DNA from 2 places in the Pseudoduganella sp. GW821-FHT11H04 genome. Region 2 is predicted to be linked to the other one. Evidence: riboswitches for the same ligand, from Rfam matches in the RefSeq annotation. Region 2 holds a riboswitch; the other holds the start of a gene.

Region 1 (9,008 bases), on a different contig from region 2:
CGGCAGGTTTGCCGGTTTATTCCTGGCGTTCCCAGGTTTGCGAGCGGCCCAGCCACGAAACGCCGATATAGCCACGCACTTTCAGCTTCTTGCCGCCATCGGCCACTTCCAGCTTGCTCTTGTAGACCTTGCCGTTGTTCGGGTCGAGGATCTCGCCGCCGTTGTATTCGCTGCCATCCTTCTTCAGGCCCGAGACGATCACCATGCCGACGATAGGCTTGTCTTTGCGCGCGTCGGTGCACTTGTCGCATACCGGATTCTGTTCTTCGGCCGGGCCACGGAACAGCTTCTCGATCTTGCCCTGCAGGGCGCCGTTTTCCTCGGTGATGCGGATCAGGGCTTTCGGCTTGCCGCTGACATCATCGATGTTTTTCCACAGGCCGATCGGGGAAGGGTCTTGGGCAAATGCTGGTGCGGCAGCCAGCAGGGCTGCTGCGGCCAGCGCCGCAGTGCGGGTTAGGCGCATGGGGGTGTCTCTTTTATATGGGTTTTGGGGAAAACCAGTGTAGCGTATGACTCGGCGCGACACCGCACGATCATGCTATTTTTATTGGAGGGAAAGCTCTAGAAACAAAAATGCCCGGCCGAAGCCGGGCATTGCGCGGGGACTTTAGCCTTAGGCGGCTGGCAGCTTGGCCAGTTGTTCCTGCATTTTTGCAAGCGTTGCGCCGAAGTTGGCGACGCGCTCTTTTTCCTGCGCCACCACGGCGGCCGGGGCGCGCGCGACGAAGGATTCGGAGGACAGCTTGCCGTTGGCCTTGGCGATCTCGCCTTCCAGGCGGGCGATCTCTTTCGACAGGCGCTCGCGCTCTGCTTTGACGTCGATTTCAACTTTCAGCATCAGCTTCGTCGTGCCGACCACGGAGACGGCGGCCGGGGATTCCGGCAGGGTGTCGACGATCTGCACTTCCGACAGCTTGCCCAGCATCTGGATGTACGGTGCGAAGGCGGCCATCTTGGCCTTGTCGGCGCCGGTGGCTTCCACGATCAGTGGCACGCGCACCGATGGCGACAGCTTCATCTCGCCGCGCAGGTTGCGGGCGGCGTCGGTCATGCCTTTCAGCTCGCCCATCCAGGCTTCGGCTTCGGCGCTGATGGCCGCTTCGTTAGGCAGCGGGTAGGGCTGGGTCATGATCGACATGCCTTCGCCGCCTTTGCCGGCCAGCGGTGCCACGGTTTGCCACAGCTGCTCGGTGACGAACGGGATGATCGGGTGCGCCATGCGCAGGATCACTTCCAGCACGCGCAGCAGGGTGTGGCGGGTAGCTTGCTGCTGGCCCGGCGTGCCATGCTGTACCTGCACCTTCGCCAGTTCCAGGTACCAGTCGCAGTACTCGTACCAGACGAATTGGTAGATGGTGGAGGCGATATTGTCGAAGCGGTAGTCGGCAAAGCCTTTGTGCACTTCCTGCTCGGCGCGGTTGAGGGCGGAGATGATCCACTTGTCGGCGGCCGACAGGTCGGCTTCGTTGGCGGAGCAGTCGTGGCCTTCGGTGTTCATCAGCACGAAGCGGGTGGCGTTCCACAGCTTGTTGCCGAAGTTGCGGTAGCCTTCGCAGCGGCCCAGGTCGAAGTTGATGTTGCGGCCCAGCGAGGCGTAGGAGGCCATGGTGAAGCGCACAGCGTCAGTGCCATAGGCTGGAATACCGTCCGGGAACTCCTTGCGGGTGGCTTTTTCGATCTTGGCCGCGTCTTTCGGGTTCATCAAGCCGGTGGTGCGCTTGGCGACAAGGGCGTCCAGGTCGATGCCGTCGATCAGGTCGATCGGGTCCAGGGTGTTGCCCTTGGACTTGGACATTTTCTGGCCTTGCGAGTCGCGCACCAGGCCGTGCACGTACACGGTTTCGAACGGCACCTTGTTGGTGAAGTGGCTGGTCATGATGACCATGCGCGCGACCCAGAAGAAGATGATGTCGAAGCCGGTGACCAGCACGGAGCTTGGCAGGAAGGCCTGCAGTTCGGGCGTTTCGCTCGGCCAGCCAAGGGTGGAGAACGGTACCAGGGCGGACGAGAACCAGGTGTCCAGCACGTCGTTGTCGCGGGTCAGGGCGCCGGTCACGCCCTTGGCGGCGGCTTGCGCTTGCGCGTCTTCTTCGCTGCGGGCGACGTAGATGTTGCCTTGCTCGTCGTACCAGGCCGGGATCTGGTGGCCCCACCACAGCTGGCGGGAGATACACCAGTCCTGGATGTTGTTCAGCCACTGGTTGTATGTGGTGCTCCAGTTTTCAGGGACGAACTTGATCTCGCCGCTGGAGACTTTTTCCAGCGCTACTTCGGTGATGGATTTGCCCGGGTTGAAGGTGCCTTCAGGTGCCGGTTTGCTCATGGCGACGAACCATTGGTCGGTCAGCATAGGCTCGATCACGACGCCGGTGCGGTCGCCGCGCGGCACCATCAGTTTGTGCGGTTTGACTTCGACCAGGAAGCCTTGCGCATCCAGGTCCGCCACGATTTGCTTGCGGGCGGCGAAGCGGTCCATGCCCTGGTAGGCGGCCGGGCCGTTTTCGTTGATCTTGGCGTCCAAAGTCAGGATGGACGGCATGTCCAGCTTGTGGCGCTGGCCAACGGCGTAGTCGTTGAAGTCGTGGGCTGGGGTGATCTTCACGCAGCCGGTGCCGAATTCCTTGTCGACGTATTCGTCGGCGATGACCGGGATTTCGCGGCCGACCAGCGGCAGCTTGAGCATCTTGCCGACCAGCGCGGTGTAGCGCTCGTCGGTTGGGTCCACGGCCACGGCGACGTCGCCCAGCATGGTTTCAGGGCGAGTGGTTGCAACGACCAGGTGTCCGCTGCCGTCGGCCAGCGGGTACTTGATGTGCCACATCGAGCCGTCTTCTTCTTCAGATACCACTTCCAGGTCGGAGACGGCGGTGCCCAGTACCGGGTCCCAGTTGACCAGGCGCTTGCCGCGGTAGATCAGGCCTTGTTCGAACAGGCGCACGAAGACTTCGCTCACCACCTTGGAGCGCTCGGCGTCCATGGTGAAGTATTCGCGCTTCCAGTCAGGGGAGGTGCCCATGCGGCGCATCTGGCCGGTGATGGTGGAGCCGGATTTTTCCTTCCACTCCCATACTTTTTCGACGAATTTTTCGCGGCCCAGGTCATGGCGGGATACCTTCTGCGCATCGAGCTGGCGCTCCACCACGATCTGGGTGGCGATGCCGGCGTGGTCGGTGCCAGGAATCCAGGCGGTGTTGTGGCCCAGCATACGGTGGTAGCGGGTCAGGCCATCCATGATGGTCTGGTTGAAGGCGTGGCCCATATGCAGGGTGCCGGTCACGTTCGGCGGCGGCAGCTGGATGCTGAAGGACGGCTTGCTCAGGTCGAGGGAGGCTGCGTAGTAACCGCGCTTTTCCCACTCGCTGCGCCAGAACTGTTCAATGTCGGCAGGCTCGAAAGACTTGGCTAATTCCATGATTTGGGCTGTAAATTTGGCGAAAACCTTCATTATAAGGGAGATGCCCACGATCTGGCCGAGTCCGCCACTGAATACCCGCTTGGGGAGTCCGGTGCGCATCTGTCGCTGCCTACTACTGAAAACTACTGAAATTTTTACTGAAACTACTGAAAAACTGAACTTTTTGCCCTTGGTAGCGCTCTAAGGGAGAAAATTTCAGGAGTTTTCAGTATGACTACCCGAGTGACCTTGGAGGTAAGCCTCCCGACCCTACACGCCCTGCTCGACTACCACGCTGAGCAGGCGACAGGCCTGGCCGTCGCAGACTTGGCAGACATCGCCATTCGTGAATGGCTGCAACGCCAGCGCGCTGCCGGCAAGCCGCTGGATCCTAAAGGATATTTCTGGAAGACAGTGTTCCTGCCAGATGGGACGCGGCTGCGCATTTGCAGTCGTCATGGCCCGCATTACGCTGAGGTGGTTTGTGGCGAACTGCTCTATGAGTCGCAACCGCTCTCGCCGAACCAGTTTGTCTTGGCCAGTCTGGGCAATGTGGGCAACGCCTGGAAGGTTGTTGATGTTCAACTCCCTGGCGACAGCGACTGGACACCGGCGATTCGGCTGCGCCACGCGGCGATGGCGCATGCGTTCCGAACTGCGAAACGCAAGGCTGAACGTACGTCGCCGCCCGAGAGGGACGGCGACGGGAGGGGGGGTACTTAAGGCACCAGGGCGAAGTTGACGTTGGTTGCGTTGGCGACGGTGATATCCACCGTTGGAATCGCCAGGGTGGTGTAGCCGGTCGCGGAGGCGTCGACCTTGTACATGCCGGTGGTCGGCGTCGTCAGGGCCGGGGCGAAGGACAGCGGCAGGGTGGCGCTATAGGCGGCGTACTGGGGCGCAGCCAGCGGCAGCTTGGTGATGCTGTAGGCGCCGGTCGTCATGTCGGCATTGGTATAGCGCAGCGTCACAGTTGGTCCACCGGAAATGGCTTGCTTGGCGGAAACCAGCGCAGATTCGGTAGCGCTGGCCGGGGTCAGCGTGGCGGTGCCGCTGATCGAGCCCATCAGGCTGGCGCTTGCCAACGTGAACGGTGCGCCCGTGGTGCTGATTGGGACCATGCCGGTGAGCGAGGTGACCGGTACGCCACCCACCACATACGCCGCGTGGGTGTTGGACGTGATCACGACGTCGTAGTTACCGAGGGGCAGGCGGGTCAGGTCGAATTCACCGGTGCTGCCTGGCACAGTCGATGCGACTACTACGCCATTCTGCTGGGCGCTGACCACGATGCCGTCCGACAGTAGCGGTACGCTGACGAAGCCGCTGATGCCATTCAGCGCGGTCGGAATCACCTTAACTACCGGTTTCAGCGCGTACTTGCCGTTGCCCTTGGTGACGATGGATTTGCAGGCGTCGAAGTCCATCACCAGGTCATAACGCTGGCCCGCTTCCACCGTGAAGTCGGCGTTCATCTTGATGCCGCTTTGCACCGCGCTAGGCGTATCGAGCGAGATCTCAGTGGTCGTGCCGCTCAAGACTACAGAGTTATTGGTGGCGTTGCCGCTGTTCGCATCGAGCACCAGGCGCACCTGGTTGTAACGGCCGGCCGCCAGCGAGGTCTGGCCCAGGGCTTCCAAGGTGCCGTTGGTCAGGTTCAGCAGGTTAATTTTCTTGGCCGGCGACAGCGTGATGTCGGTCCAGCCGCCTTCCGTGTCACTGGCGGTAGCGCTGGTGTTCACGCGCACCTTGTTGACGGTCACGTTCACTGCATCAAAGCCACAGGATGGCGCGTCCGTCATGGAAACGGCCAGCGTACCCATGGTCTGGGTAGGCTGGCCGCCGCCGCTGTAACCGCCACCTCCTCCACCGCACGCCGCGAGCAGGAGGGAGGACAGGAAGAGGGGTAGGAGGGAGACTTTCGGGTTCATGGCAGTGCCTCTCGAAGTTATTAGTGCTCTTCCATTATGGATTCCGAGAGGAAAACTGCTATGTGCGATTTCGCACGTAGTTACGGATTGTTACACCTTTCAGATAAATAGCCACTCCAAAGCCTCTTCAAGCTCGGGGAAGCCCTTATTTACCGCAGGCTACATTCCACGCAGTCAATTCGCCCCCCCTCGTCTGGCGCACCGTGATATTGGCCGTGCTGCCGATATCGCTTTCATAGCCAAGCACATACATGCCGTCCGCGCTCCGACCCAAAGTCCGCAGTTGGAAGTTGCGCGAACGGATCGGCGCGCAGCTCGTATTGCCGGCCATGAGCAGGCGCGCTCGCTGCAGCATTTCGCCTTGGGCCTGGATCAAACGCAGCATATCGATTTCAGCCAGCGGCGCGCGCAGTTCGACCATTCTTGCTGGTGGCGTGCCGCAATCGGTGGTGTGGTGGATCCACACATGCTGGCTGCTGTCGGCGCGCCAGCTGTCGTCCGCCTGGAGCGCGTAGTGCGTACGCGTCACGCGGCAAAGCGGCAGCACCAGGCGCACCGGCGGTGCGTCGGCGCTTGCGCTGACTTCCCATTGCTTCGCCCCGCGTGCGCGCTGCGCGTGCAGGGCCGGCAGCGGCGCGCCGGGCGCGCTTCGCTGCATGAATTGTTCGAACGAGCGCTGCTCGGCCAGCGTCGGTGCACGTGTCTCCAGCGCGGTCATCGCCGCCAGGAATACTACATATAGCATTCGGTCTCCTTTCAATGCGCAACGATTATAGATATAATCCGCTCGCTACCGAAAGGTGGCAAACGCTAGGGGTCCTGTGCGGCGCAAGCTACGCGGGTGAGAAATACCCTCCGAACCTGATCTGGATAATGCCAGCGAAGGGAAGCTTCAGGATACGCCTGCTGCCGCGCGAACGCGCGCCACCGCCAGGTGCAACCTAACCTCCTTTGCTGGCTCCTGCGCCAACACAAGGAGCCAAAATGAACGCCAATCCAACCTTCCTCGCCGCCCAGGCGGAAGTCGACTCCGCAGCTGTCACCCCGCTGCCGAATTCCCGCAAGATTTACGTCACCGGCAGCCGCCCTGACATGCGCGTGCCGATGCGCGAAATCAGCCTGTCCGGCGACAATGCGCCGGTCACCGTCTACGACTGTTCCGGCCTATACAGCGACCCGGACGCCACGATCGACATCCGCAAAGGCCTGAACACCCCGCGTGCAGCCTGGATCGCCGAGCGCAATGACACCGAACTGCTCGAAGGCCCGACTTCCGACTACGGCCGCCAGCGCCTGGCCGACGAAAAGCTCGACGCCCTGCGCTTCGAACTGCACCGCCAGCCGCGCCGCGCGCAAGCCGGCCGCAACGTGACCCAGATGCACTACGCGCGTCAGGGCATCGTTACTCCGGAAATGGAATACGTGGCGATCCGCGAAAACCTGCGCCGCAAGGAATACCTGGCCGGCCTGCGCGCCCAGGGCGAGAAGGGCAACCGCATGGCCGACCTGCTGGGCCGCCAGCACCGCGGCGAGTCCTTTGGCGCTGCCATTCCTGAAGAAATCACGCCGGAATTCGTGCGCGAGGAAATTGCCCGCGGCCGCGCCATCATCCCGGCAAACATCAACCACCCGGAGCTGGAGCCGATGATCATCGGCCGCAATTTCCTGGTCAAGATCAACGCCAACATCGGCAACTCCGCCGTCACTTCCTCCATCGGCGAAGAAGTGGAGAAAATGACCTGGGCCATCCGCTGGGGCGGCGACACCGTGATGGACCTCTCCACCGGCAAGCATATCCACGAAACCCGCGAATGGATCGTGCGTAATTCGCCTGTGCCTATCGGCACCGTGCCGATTTACCAGGCGCTGGAAAAGGTCAACGGCAAGGCCGAAGACCTGACCTGGGAAATTTTCCGCGACACCCTGATCGAACAGGCGGAGCAGGGCGTCGACTACTTCACCATCCACGCCGGCGTGCTGCTGCGCTACGTGCCGATGACCGCCAACCGCATGACCGGCATCGTCTCGCGCGGCGGCTCGATCATGGCCAAGTGGTGCCTGGCCCATCACAAGGAAAACTTCCTGTACACGCACTTCGAAGAGATCTGCGAAATCATGAAGGCCTACGACGTCAGCTTCTCGCTGGGCGACGGCCTGCGTCCAGGCTCGGTATGGGATGCCAACGATGACGCGCAACTGGGCGAGCTGAAAACCCTGGGCGAATTGACCCAGATCGCCTGGAAGCACGATGTGCAGGTGATGATCGAAGGCCCGGGCCACGTGCCGATGCAGCTCATTAAAGAAAACATGGACCTGCAACTGGAACAGTGCAGCGAAGCCCCGTTCTATACCCTGGGCCCATTGACCACCGATATCGCGCCGGGCTACGACCACATCACCTCCGGCATCGGCGCCGCGCAGATCGGCTGGTACGGCTGCGCCATGCTGTGCTACGTGACGCCGAAGGAGCACCTGGGCCTGCCGAATAAGGACGACGTCAAGGAAGGCATCATCACATACAAGATCGCCGCCCACGCCGCCGACCTGGCAAAAGGCCATCCTGGCGCCCAGATCCGCGACAACGCCTTGTCGCTGGCGCGCTTCGAATTCCGTTGGGAAGACCAGTTCAACCTGGGCCTGGACCCGGACCGCGCACGCGAATTCCACGACGAGACCCTGCCGAAGGATTCGGCCAAGGTGGCGCACTTCTGCTCCATGTGCGGCCCGCATTTCTGCTCGATGAAGATCACGCAGGAGGTGCGCGAGTTCGCCGCCAAGGGCATGCAGGAAAAATCCATCGAGTTCGTCAAGGGCGGGGCCAGCATCTACCGCGAGCAAGCATGATCGAAATCGAATTGAACGGCGCCGCCCGTGCGGTGCCGCCGCAGCAGACGCTGGACCAGTTGATCGATGCGCTCGAACTGACTGGCCAGGCGCTGGCCCTGGCGGTCAACCGCCAGGTGGTGCCGCGCCAGCGCTGGCCGCAGGTCGCGCTGAACCAAAACGACAAAGTAGATATCGTCCGCGCCATCGGCGGGGGCTAAGGGGAGCTTGAAATGCATGACAAACCATTGACCATCGCCGGCAAGGAATACAATTCGCGCCTGCTGGTCGGCAGCGGCAAGTACCAGGACCTGCCGCAAACCCGCGAAGCCACGCTGGCCGCCGGCGCGGAAATCATCACGGTGGCGATCCGCCGCGTCAACATCGGCCAGGACCCGAAGGCGCCCAGCCTGCTGGACTACGTGCCGCCGCATGAATTCACCATCCTGCCCAATACGGCCGGCTGCTACACGGCGAAAGACGCCGTCTACACGCTGCAGATGGCGCGCGAACTCCTGAACGGTCGCAAGCTGGTCAAGCTGGAAGTGTTGGGCGACGAGAAGACCCTGTTCCCCAATATGCCGGAAACCCTGGCCGCCGCGCGCGAGCTGGTGAAGGACGGCTTCGACGTCATGGTCTACTGCAGCGACGACCCGATCCAGGCCCGCATGCTGGAAGATATCGGCTGCTGCGCCGTGATGCCGCTGGCCTCCCTGATCGGTTCGGGCATGGGCATTCTCAACCCGTGGAACCTGTCCCTGATCATCGAACAGTCGAAGGTGCCGGTGCTGGTCGATGCCGGCGTCGGTACCGCCTCCGACGCCGCCATCGCGATGGAACTGGGCTGCGACGGCGTG
Region 2 (9,008 bases):
CACCGGTTTGCCGGTTTAGAAATCGACCTGCGCCGACATCTGGAACGTACGCGGCGAACCCGGGAACAGATAGCCACCCAGATCCGGCGTCACATCACGCCAGTAGAACTTATCAAAAGCATTCTTCACCTGCGCACGCAGGATCACCGAAGTCCCACCCATACGCGTAGAATACGAGCCACCCAGGTTCACCACACTGTAAGACGGCACCATGGTCTTATTCTCCTGGTCAAACGCCTTCTTACCTGCGAACTGCCAGTTCGCATTCAGCTTCAGCCCCGGCAGGTCGGTCACGATGTAATCCGCCCAAACAGTCGACTTGAAGTTCGGCACATTGGTCACACGCTTGCCGTCGTAAATCGCCAGGCCGGTGCCTTCCTGCTCGGTATGGATGGCTGCCATCGAAACGCCCAGCAGCAGCTCGCGCGTCACCTTGCCTTGCGCGGTGAATTCCACGCCACGGTGACGTTCCTGGCCGCTGCGCACGAAGGTGTTGGAGACAGGGCTGGTGAACTCCAGGCCCTGGTCGATCTGGTACAGCGCAGCCGACAGCGAAATGCCATTCACATCAGCCTTGGCGCCCACTTCGATCTCTTTCGACTTGCCCGGAGCCAGCGCGAAGCCGGTGTTGGTGGTCTCGATTGGCGCCACGCCGCCATGCTGCAGGCCTTGTGCGTAGGAAGCGTAGTAGGACAGTTTAGCGGTCGGGCTAAACACCAGCGACACATTCGGCAGCCAGAAGTTGTCGCTGCTAGGGGCAGCGTCAACTTGCGTGCGACGCACGGAAACATAACGGGCACCAGCGTGCAGCGCCAGCTGGTCGGTCAGGCCGACGATATCCTGCACGTAAGCGGCGCGTTCATTGTCGGTGCGGCGCTCGGAGACGGGACCAACGACGCCGGTCGACATCGGCACCACCACCGGGTGGTAAATATTGCTCACTCCCGCGTAGTCGTAGACGTAATCGCCCCAGCTTTCATGGTTGCTGAAGAAGGAGAGGCCAGCGGTCAGCTGGTGACGCAAGCCGCCAGCCACAAAGCGGCCATTCAACTGCGCCTTGGCCGACAGCGGCTTTTTCTTCTCGCCCAGGCTGCGGTAATCGTAAACGTCGTAGTCGCCGTTGGCGCAGAAGCCAGGCCACAGCTCTTCGCTCGAGCAGCCGTAAGGGAAGGCGGTGTAGTCGTCGCGTTTGAAGTGGTGCTGGTTGGCGCTGACGGTGGCTTTCCACTCAGGCGACAACTCGTACTGGAAGTTCACGCCGATATTGCTGGAAGTGGTTTCAACCGGCTTGGCCCAAGGCTGGTCGTTCAGGAAGGTGGCTGCATCGACCATCGGCAGGCTGGTGCCGCCAATCAGCTGGAAGCCCGGCGCGGACTTCTGAGATTTCTTCTGGTAGTCGGCATCGATCTGCAGCAGCGCCTGTGGGCTGATGCGGAAGTCGAAAGCACCGGAGACGAAGCTGCGGTGGCCGTCGGCGCCCTTGATGATGGAGCGCATACGCTCGCCGGCCGCATTGATGCGGTAGCCGAAGCGGCGGTCTTCGAAGCGGCCGCCCAAGTCCACGGTGCCCAGCACGGTGCCGCGCTCGCTCACTTCAAACAGTACCGAGCGCAGGTTGCTGTCGGTCGGACGCTTGGTCACATAATTGATAACGCCGCCTGGAGCAGCAACGCCCATTTGCAGGCCGGCCAGGCCGCGCAGCACTTCGATGCTTTCCTTATTTTCCAGCGGGATCTGGGTGTCGCCGGAAATCGCGTGGCCATCCTTACGGTAGGAGCTGGCGTTATCCAGTTTGAAGCCGCGGATCGAGAACTGTTCGGCGTAGCCGACAGCGTTGTAAGCATCGCCGATGCTGGCGTCGAACTTGACGGCATCGGTGGTGTTGCGGATGTTCAGGTCCTGCAACTGCTCGCGGGTCAGCACGCTGACGGAAGCAGGGGTCTGCAGCAAAGGCTGGTCGCTGAAACCGGCTACGGAGGAGCGCTCGGCCGCGATGCGGTTGGCGGTGATGACCACTTCGGTCATTTTCTGGTCCTGCGCGTAGGCGGCAGGGGCGAAGGCGGAAGCGACGGCCAATGCGGCCAGGGTGAGGTTGGTGCGATTCATATTGTGTGCTCTTGCTGTGCGTGTGGGCCAGCGGGAGAGCACGCGAAGCTCCGAAAGAGGGGAGCTTCATCCATCTGCGCTTTCCTTCGCTGGCATTATCCAGATCAGGTTCCGAGGGTATTTCTCACCCCGCGCACATGCGCGAGGACCCCTAGCGAGGCGGTATTGTACTACAGGCTCAGTTGCAAGGCCTTGCGCACGTCCTCAGGCGTGATATCGCGGCGTTCGCCCAGGCTGGTCAGGCCGGCCGCTTCCACGGCGGCGACGGTGGCGTCGATCGCCTCCGGACCCAGGCCGTAGCCGGACAAACGGGTCGGCACGCCCATTTGCTCGAAGAAGGAGCGCGTGTTGCCGATGGCGGCGTCAATGCGTTCGTCCTCGGTGCCGTTCTTCAGGCCCCAGACGCGCTCCGCGTACTGCAGCAGCTTGCCGCGTTTGGCCTCGCGGCGGATCTGCAGGATGCCCGGCAGGACAATCGCCAGCGTCTGCGCGTGGTCCAGGCCAAACAGGGCGGTCAATTCGTGGCCGATCATGTGGGTAGCCCAATCCTGCGGCACGCCGACGCCGATCAGGCCATTCAGGGCCATGGTGGCGGACCACATGATATTGGCGCGCACTTCCACGTCTTCCGGGCGGGCCAATACTTGCGGGCCCAGTTCCACCAGGGTTTGCAGCAGGCCTTCCGCGAAGCGGTCCTGCACAGGCGCGTTGGCCGGGTAGGTCAGGTATTGTTCGGTGGTGTGGACGAAGGCATCGACCACGCCGTTGCCGACCTGGCGCAGCGGCAGGGTCAGGGTCTTGGCCGGATCCAGCACTGAGAAGCGCGGATAAACGTGAGGGCTCATGAAGGCGCGTTTTTCCTGCGTCTCCACGCGGCTGACCACACTCGCGCTGTTCATTTCCGAGCCGGTGGCAGGCAGGGTGAGTACGGCGCCGAAGGGCAGGGCTGCCTTCACGACTTTGCCGCCGATTTTCAGGATGTCCCAGGCATCGCCGTCATACACCGCAGCGGCGGCAATGAATTTTGTTCCATCGACAACAGAGCCGCCGCCAACGGCCAGCAGGAAGTCGATCTTCTCGCGGTGGATCAATTCCACCGCCTGCATCAGCGTTTCGTATTTCGGATTCGGTTCGATGCCGGCAAATTCCAGCACGGTATGCTCGGCCAGCGCTGCGCGTACCTCGTCGTAAGTGCCATTCTTCTTGATGCTGCCGCCACCATAGAGCATCAGTACACGTGCATTGGAAGGAATATGTTTTGCCAAGGAGGCAATCTGACCCACGCCGAAGATGACGCGGGTAGGGTTATGGAATTCAAAGTTTTGCATAGTGCCGGGCATTATCGCGCAAATCTCGCCCATCCGTGCGACACCCGCCAGATCACCTTGCTACACTTGAGAAATCCGCGCCGCAGGCTGACAATGCGTGTATTCGCATGCCTAAGGAGAGTGAGATGACACAGGAACACGTGGTCGAGCCGCGCGACTATTTGAATGCCCAGGTGCTGGATATGCATCGGGCGTTGACGTCGCTGAGCGAGAAGATCGAGATGCTGGATTTGCAGAACCAGCGTATCGAAACGTGCACCGATCCCGAGCTGAAACTGGTCATGGCCAGTCATCGCGATTCAACGCGCAAGCAAATCGCGATGCTGCTGGAATGGGTGCGCCGGCGCGACCCGAAGATGGATAAAGAAATGAAGGAAGCGCTGTTCAAAGCGGGACCGATCGTCGCGCAGTACCACTACGAGTAAACGTTTCTGGTATCGCGCTGCAGAAAGAAAGGAAGTCGATGAAGTTGCAGCCGTACCGGGAGGGCAGTTGGTTTGCTATCCCGCTCAGAAATGGCGGGTATGCCACAGGATTAGTGGCGCGCCTGTCGCCGCAAGGAAAGGTCATGCTGGCCTACCTGTTCGGGCCGACCCACTGGACGCTGCCGACCCTCGGCGACGTGCAGCAGCTGTCGGCGAACGATGCGCTTAAGGTGATCCGCACCGGCGACATCGCGGTGGCCAATGGACGCTGGCCGGTGATCGGCAATACCCTCGGTTTCGAGCGGCGCGACTGGCCGGTACCGATGTTTATCCGCCGCGCCGATGCGCTTAAGCGCGCCTGGCAGGCGACTTACGGCGATGACCCGGCCAAGCCGGAACGTGAAGTGTCCGTGCCATATGACACGGAGGGGTTGGAGAGCGATTCGCTATACGGCTATGGCTCGGCGGAACTGCTCATGACCAAAATGCTGGAATAGGGAGATCCCTATGTATACGGGCGGCTGTTTTTGCGGGGCAGTGCAATATGAAGCCGAGGCGCCGGTGCTGACATGCACCTGGTGCCATTGTTCGATGTGCCGCCGCCTGTGCGGCGCGCCCAGCATGGCCTGGTTCAGCGTGCCGCGCGCCCAGTTCCGATACGTACGCGGCACACCAGCCGTCTTCCACTCCAGCCCCGGCGTAACGCGCGAATTCTGCGGCGCCTGCGGCACGCAGCTCACGTTCCGCGATGACTGCACGCCGGACGAACTCGATATCACCACTTGCAGCCTCGACGATCCCGAAGCGCTGCCTCCCCAAGACCACACATTCGCCGACAACCGCCTGCATTGGGAAGCGATCTGCGACGACCTCCCGCGTTACCGCCGCACCCGCCGCGATGGAGCGCTTGAAAGCGCTTAGCTATTCCTGTCTGGCGCTATGCTCGGTGATTTTTGCGGCCGCAAATTTACCGAACTCGTTCATCTGCTCCTCATTTTCGAAAGCGCCTAAAGGAATATAGTCCGCCGCGCAGTCTTGAAACAGGAAGAGGTGATTGTTAACGATTGCGACCCTTGAGTAGGCGCCCCATAGTGTGAATGAACGCGTTGCACCGCGTTGCACTTCAACTCCGTCATTGCCTAGCCGAATAGTCGTCAATCCACGACGTTCAACATGCCCCCGGATGCATTGCATTGCAGTCTTATCTTGTACGGCCCAACAAGCACTGGCTCCCCCAGCGAACGCGCTCACCGCGACCAGGATCAAATGCCAAATATGGATTTCTACATTTGTTATCGACAATAAGAGCAGAAATCCAACGCAGATCCAGATTGCCACGGTTTCCAGTAACCGTCTCAGCCCACGAAACAAGAAGTTCTGCCACGCCGGGGCTGGAGCGTCGGGAACGCCAGGGTAAGCCCTGTCGACTGTGCTTAGCGCTTCCCGGAAATCCTCAATGGTCGGCGAGTAGCTTATTTCCATGGGAACGTGCACTCCTTGAACGCGCTTGCCGCAGATGACAAGGCATCTTCAATGTGTTCCTTGCTGGACTTGTCCGGCCATGCGACGGAGTTGACGCTGATCGTGAACATGTAGCGGCCATTTGTGTAATGAACCTGTCCCCGTACGCCGTCGAGCGGTTTGCCCTCGCGTGAAATGGCATCCGATTTGCCGGGCATAAGGATCGCAGATTCGTAGACCGCGTGCGTGTTAATGGCGGCCGAACGCGAGCCGAGAAGGCTCGCGTTTGGGACGGCGCTTTTGACTAATGGGAGATTCTGGACTGCCAGATAGGCTAGATAGACGGTCTCTGGATGCTGCTCCAGCTCAGCGGCATCAAGCGCCGGCTGAAATTCCTCAACATCGATCCTTGTGATGCCTATATCGTCGATAAAGCGCACCGTGCCGCCATGGGGGCCAAAGGCGGGTTGGACCTGGGTGTCCAGTTTGAACGGGCCGCAGCTGAATTGCCCAAAGGGGGAGACGTACTTTGTGCCGGGAGGGATTTGCGCCGGTGCTGCGCAAGCAGTCGCGACGAACGGCACGGCGAGATAAATGATTAGTTTGCGCATTGCAGCTCTTGCCCAACAAACTGGAATACGTTGCATTTTTTCATAAGCTTCTGAAGTTTGGCCGACGGACTTTCTTCTTTCTGCTGATTCTTCGCCAGACATTCGTTCATCGCTTGATGGTCGACGCGGTTCTCTGATTTGGAGGCAGCCAAGCATTGGGCGATCGCTGCGTCTGTATGGACCCAATCATCGTCCAGGCAGATTGGCTGTAAGGTCCACCCATGATCGCGCATGCATTGAGCGGTTGCTGAGGCATCCTCGCGATTGTTGAAGCGACACGCAGCATAGTCGGCGGTCGAGTCAGATTTGGACTCGTGAACCTGGGAAATGCAGGATTTAGTAACAGCGGGAGCCTTTTCGGGCGAAGCGCAGGCAGCCAACAGCAAGAAAATACTAGCTGTAGTGAATCGTTGAAACATGCATTTCCTCTAACTACAAATTAATCGCGAATAGTAGCATGCCTTATTTGCAATGCTTCCGGAAACATTTACTTACTCACGAAACACTTTTTGCGTCACCGTGTTTTCACTCCAAGCCGTTTGATAGGCAAGCGCCATTGAAGGCGATTTTCAAGAGAGAAGAAAATGGAAAACACCGCACGCACCAAAATTCATCCAATGATGGCCATTGCAGCTGCCTCGGTAGCACTTGTGAGTCTGGCTGGAGCTGCGTCGATTGCGGGCCTGCTGCCCAATTCGCAGGCTTCCACTGCGCCAAATGCCGCCGCTGCGCCAGTTGCTCCGGTAGCCGCCGTCACAACGACCGCGCCAGCAGCTGCGCCAATCGCAGCGCCGGTGGCCGCGCCAGTGTCGACGCCGGCGCCTGCGCCTGAAGTGCGCCGCGTGGCGGAACATAAGCCCGCTCCGCATCGTACTTACCCGCCGGCTCAGCAGGTCGCGCAAGAACAATCGCAAGCTCCTGTGGTGGCCGCAGGTCCAGCGCCGGCTCCACAGCCAGCGCCCGCTCCGCAGAATAGTGCGGTTGGCATCGGTATCGGTGCTGTAGTGGGCGGCTTGCTTGGCAATCAGGTAGGCCACGGTAACGGCCGCAAGCTGGCCACCATCGCGGGTGCTATTGGCGGCGGCTTCGTTGGTAACGAAATCGCCAAACGCAATCAGCAGCAGCCGCAACCACAACCGCAGCAGCAACAATAATTGGCTTATGTCGCGGGGCCGCAGCCTGGCCTCGCGACTACGTCATGCATGCCGGATTAAGTAAGGGGAAATGTGTATGAGCCAGGCGGCCAGCGCGAGGATCAGAAGAGCCGCCAGCACGACGACGAGAATGTGCAAAGCCGTGCGGTCCGATGGTGTCGAAATCAATCGGCGAATCGAAAGAGGCAGGCAGCAGACGAAGCAGGGTATGGAAATAGCAGCAACGGCCAGGCACGAGAGTCCCAATATTGCTGTTAAGACGGAATCGGGGCCGGCAATTCCCAGGTGGTCCACCATCAAGAGTGAAGCAACCATGATGCCGATAATCACTTCGGCGACCGCCATAATTCGAATTGGGAGAGTCATTGAAGTACGCCTCTGGTGTGCTTAACTGTACTCGCCCAGACTTGAGCCGACATCGTTTGTCATTCGGGGAGGCGGCTTCCGCCCCAACGCGGACTCCAGGGTTCAATGCTGGATCACTGGTAGTTCACCATCTTTAAACAACTCCAGTTTTCCGAACTTTGCAGTGAGGGCGTCGATGAGATGCCCAAAGAACAGATGATATGCGCCTTTTCGGGAAGTGATGAGGCCGCCAGTAATGATTTCACAGTCGACATCAAACTCTGGCTGCCCCGGAAGCTGGGAGTAGAAATAAAACGCTGTACCGTCACGAAAGGCGGCAAGGGACGACAAGCCACGAAGAAGGCTATCCAACTCATCTGCGTCGTTACAATCAAATAAAATTACTTGCCACATGAGCGCCTAACAACAGGTTTATCGAAAGTCCGTTTTTGGCCGAACTCGGCCTGGTCAAGAACACCGTGAAGTGATGCCGAATTATCCCCAGAAACAGGCATACGGATCAGCGTCAATTTCTGCAATGGCATCTTCAATTGATCGCACCGCCGGCAACGGCTCGTAACTGTGCCATTTCAAATCTCTGCGCTGCCAATACAATTGCCAAACGCCGCGTGTTCTGACAAACGTCGCTTTCGCGATAGGAATTTCATGTGTTTCTCCGTTCCCTTGCCAAACGGGGCGAATCTCAAAAATCTCTATGCTCTGCCCTGCAATCCTGAAATCAAGATCAATTTCTTTTCGAATGTGCGGCGGCGGACGACGCCTTGCGACGAAGGCTCCGACAGCATTTTCAATCTTCCGTCTTTCCAGATCGTTGAGCACTAGATGTTCCTCGCATCCCTGATTTTTCGGTTGGTAGCTACTGACCGCTATAAGACCATTCATCTACGCTCACGCATGAAGCTATTGATTGCTTTGCCGTGGAGCTCAGTTTCCATTTCGTAGGTCATGCCAATGCGCTCGGCAACGCGGCGCGATGAATCGTTTCCAGGGGTGATGAGTGCTCGAACTTTCGGTTCGCGCCGAACCTCGAACGCATAATTCAAGACTGCCACCGCCGCCTCGTTTGCGATTCCCTTCCCCCAGAAGGCGCGATATGTATTCCATCCCAATTCCATCACATTGGATTGCTCACGAAAGAAGGCTCCGACATTTCCGACGAGCTGACCAGTCTGCTTATCCTCCAGAGCCCACCAACCAGCCCCTTTCAGGACCCATAATCCAGCTTGGGAGCTGAAGATTCGCCACGCTGTTTGACGGTCAGCAGAGCCCAAGTACGCTGAACTTTCGGGATTCGCTAAATGGTCCGCAAATAAGTCGAAGTCGTCGCTCCGATATTCGCGAAGCGTAAGTCGTTTTGTTTGAAGGCGCGGTACGGAAATGGTGAATGCGGGATTCATATTGTTAGCTTTCGAGTTCCTGGCCAAACATGATGCGGTGGCCGTCGATTGTGCGGATGCCGAATTCGCGCATGCCCCATGGTTTGTCTGCGAGTTCCTGGACGAATTCCGCGTCCTTGGCCTGGTATTCGGCGCATAGGGCGGTTGCATCCGAGACGTA

Evidence for each region. A riboswitch is a leader RNA that binds a small molecule or an ion and turns the genes downstream of it on or off. The one in region 2 is predicted to bind thiamine pyrophosphate.
Region 1: another riboswitch for thiamine pyrophosphate. It lies ahead of thiC (phosphomethylpyrimidine synthase ThiC); the one in region 2 lies ahead of AC1RTP_RS03150 (TonB-dependent siderophore receptor).

Annotation. Positions count from the first base shown of each region.
Region 1 is NZ_JBXARE010000016.1:78,718-87,725, reverse strand. Features, by position in the region: gene AC1RTP_RS24795 (DUF2147 domain-containing protein) at 17-466, opposite strand; gene AC1RTP_RS24790 (valine--tRNA ligase) at 617-3,415, opposite strand; gene AC1RTP_RS24785 (hypothetical protein) at 3,629-4,120, shown strand; gene AC1RTP_RS24780 (DUF4382 domain-containing protein) at 4,117-5,328, opposite strand; gene AC1RTP_RS24775 (hypothetical protein) at 5,474-6,073, opposite strand; TPP riboswitch at 6,131-6,233, shown strand; gene thiC (phosphomethylpyrimidine synthase ThiC) at 6,313-8,172, shown strand; gene thiS (sulfur carrier protein ThiS) at 8,169-8,372, shown strand; gene AC1RTP_RS24760 (thiazole synthase) at 8,385-9,008, shown strand, end outside.
Region 2 is NZ_JBXARE010000001.1:625,301-634,308, forward strand. Features, by position in the region: gene AC1RTP_RS03150 (TonB-dependent siderophore receptor) at 16-2,106, opposite strand; TPP riboswitch at 2,171-2,269, opposite strand; gene AC1RTP_RS03155 (iron-containing alcohol dehydrogenase) at 2,277-3,434, opposite strand; gene AC1RTP_RS03160 (ferritin family protein) at 3,560-3,859, shown strand; gene AC1RTP_RS03165 (immunity 26/phosphotriesterase HocA family protein) at 3,898-4,356, shown strand; gene AC1RTP_RS03170 (GFA family protein) at 4,367-4,780, shown strand; gene AC1RTP_RS03175 (hypothetical protein) at 4,781-5,341, opposite strand; gene AC1RTP_RS03180 (hypothetical protein) at 5,332-5,931, opposite strand; gene AC1RTP_RS03185 (hypothetical protein) at 5,919-6,350, opposite strand; gene AC1RTP_RS03190 (glycine zipper 2TM domain-containing protein) at 6,516-7,085, shown strand; gene AC1RTP_RS03195 (hypothetical protein) at 7,128-7,451, opposite strand; gene AC1RTP_RS03200 (hypothetical protein) at 7,554-7,844, opposite strand; gene AC1RTP_RS03205 (DUF3024 domain-containing protein) at 7,926-8,270, opposite strand; gene AC1RTP_RS03210 (GNAT family N-acetyltransferase) at 8,330-8,848, opposite strand; gene AC1RTP_RS03215 (VOC family protein) at 8,853-9,008, opposite strand, start outside.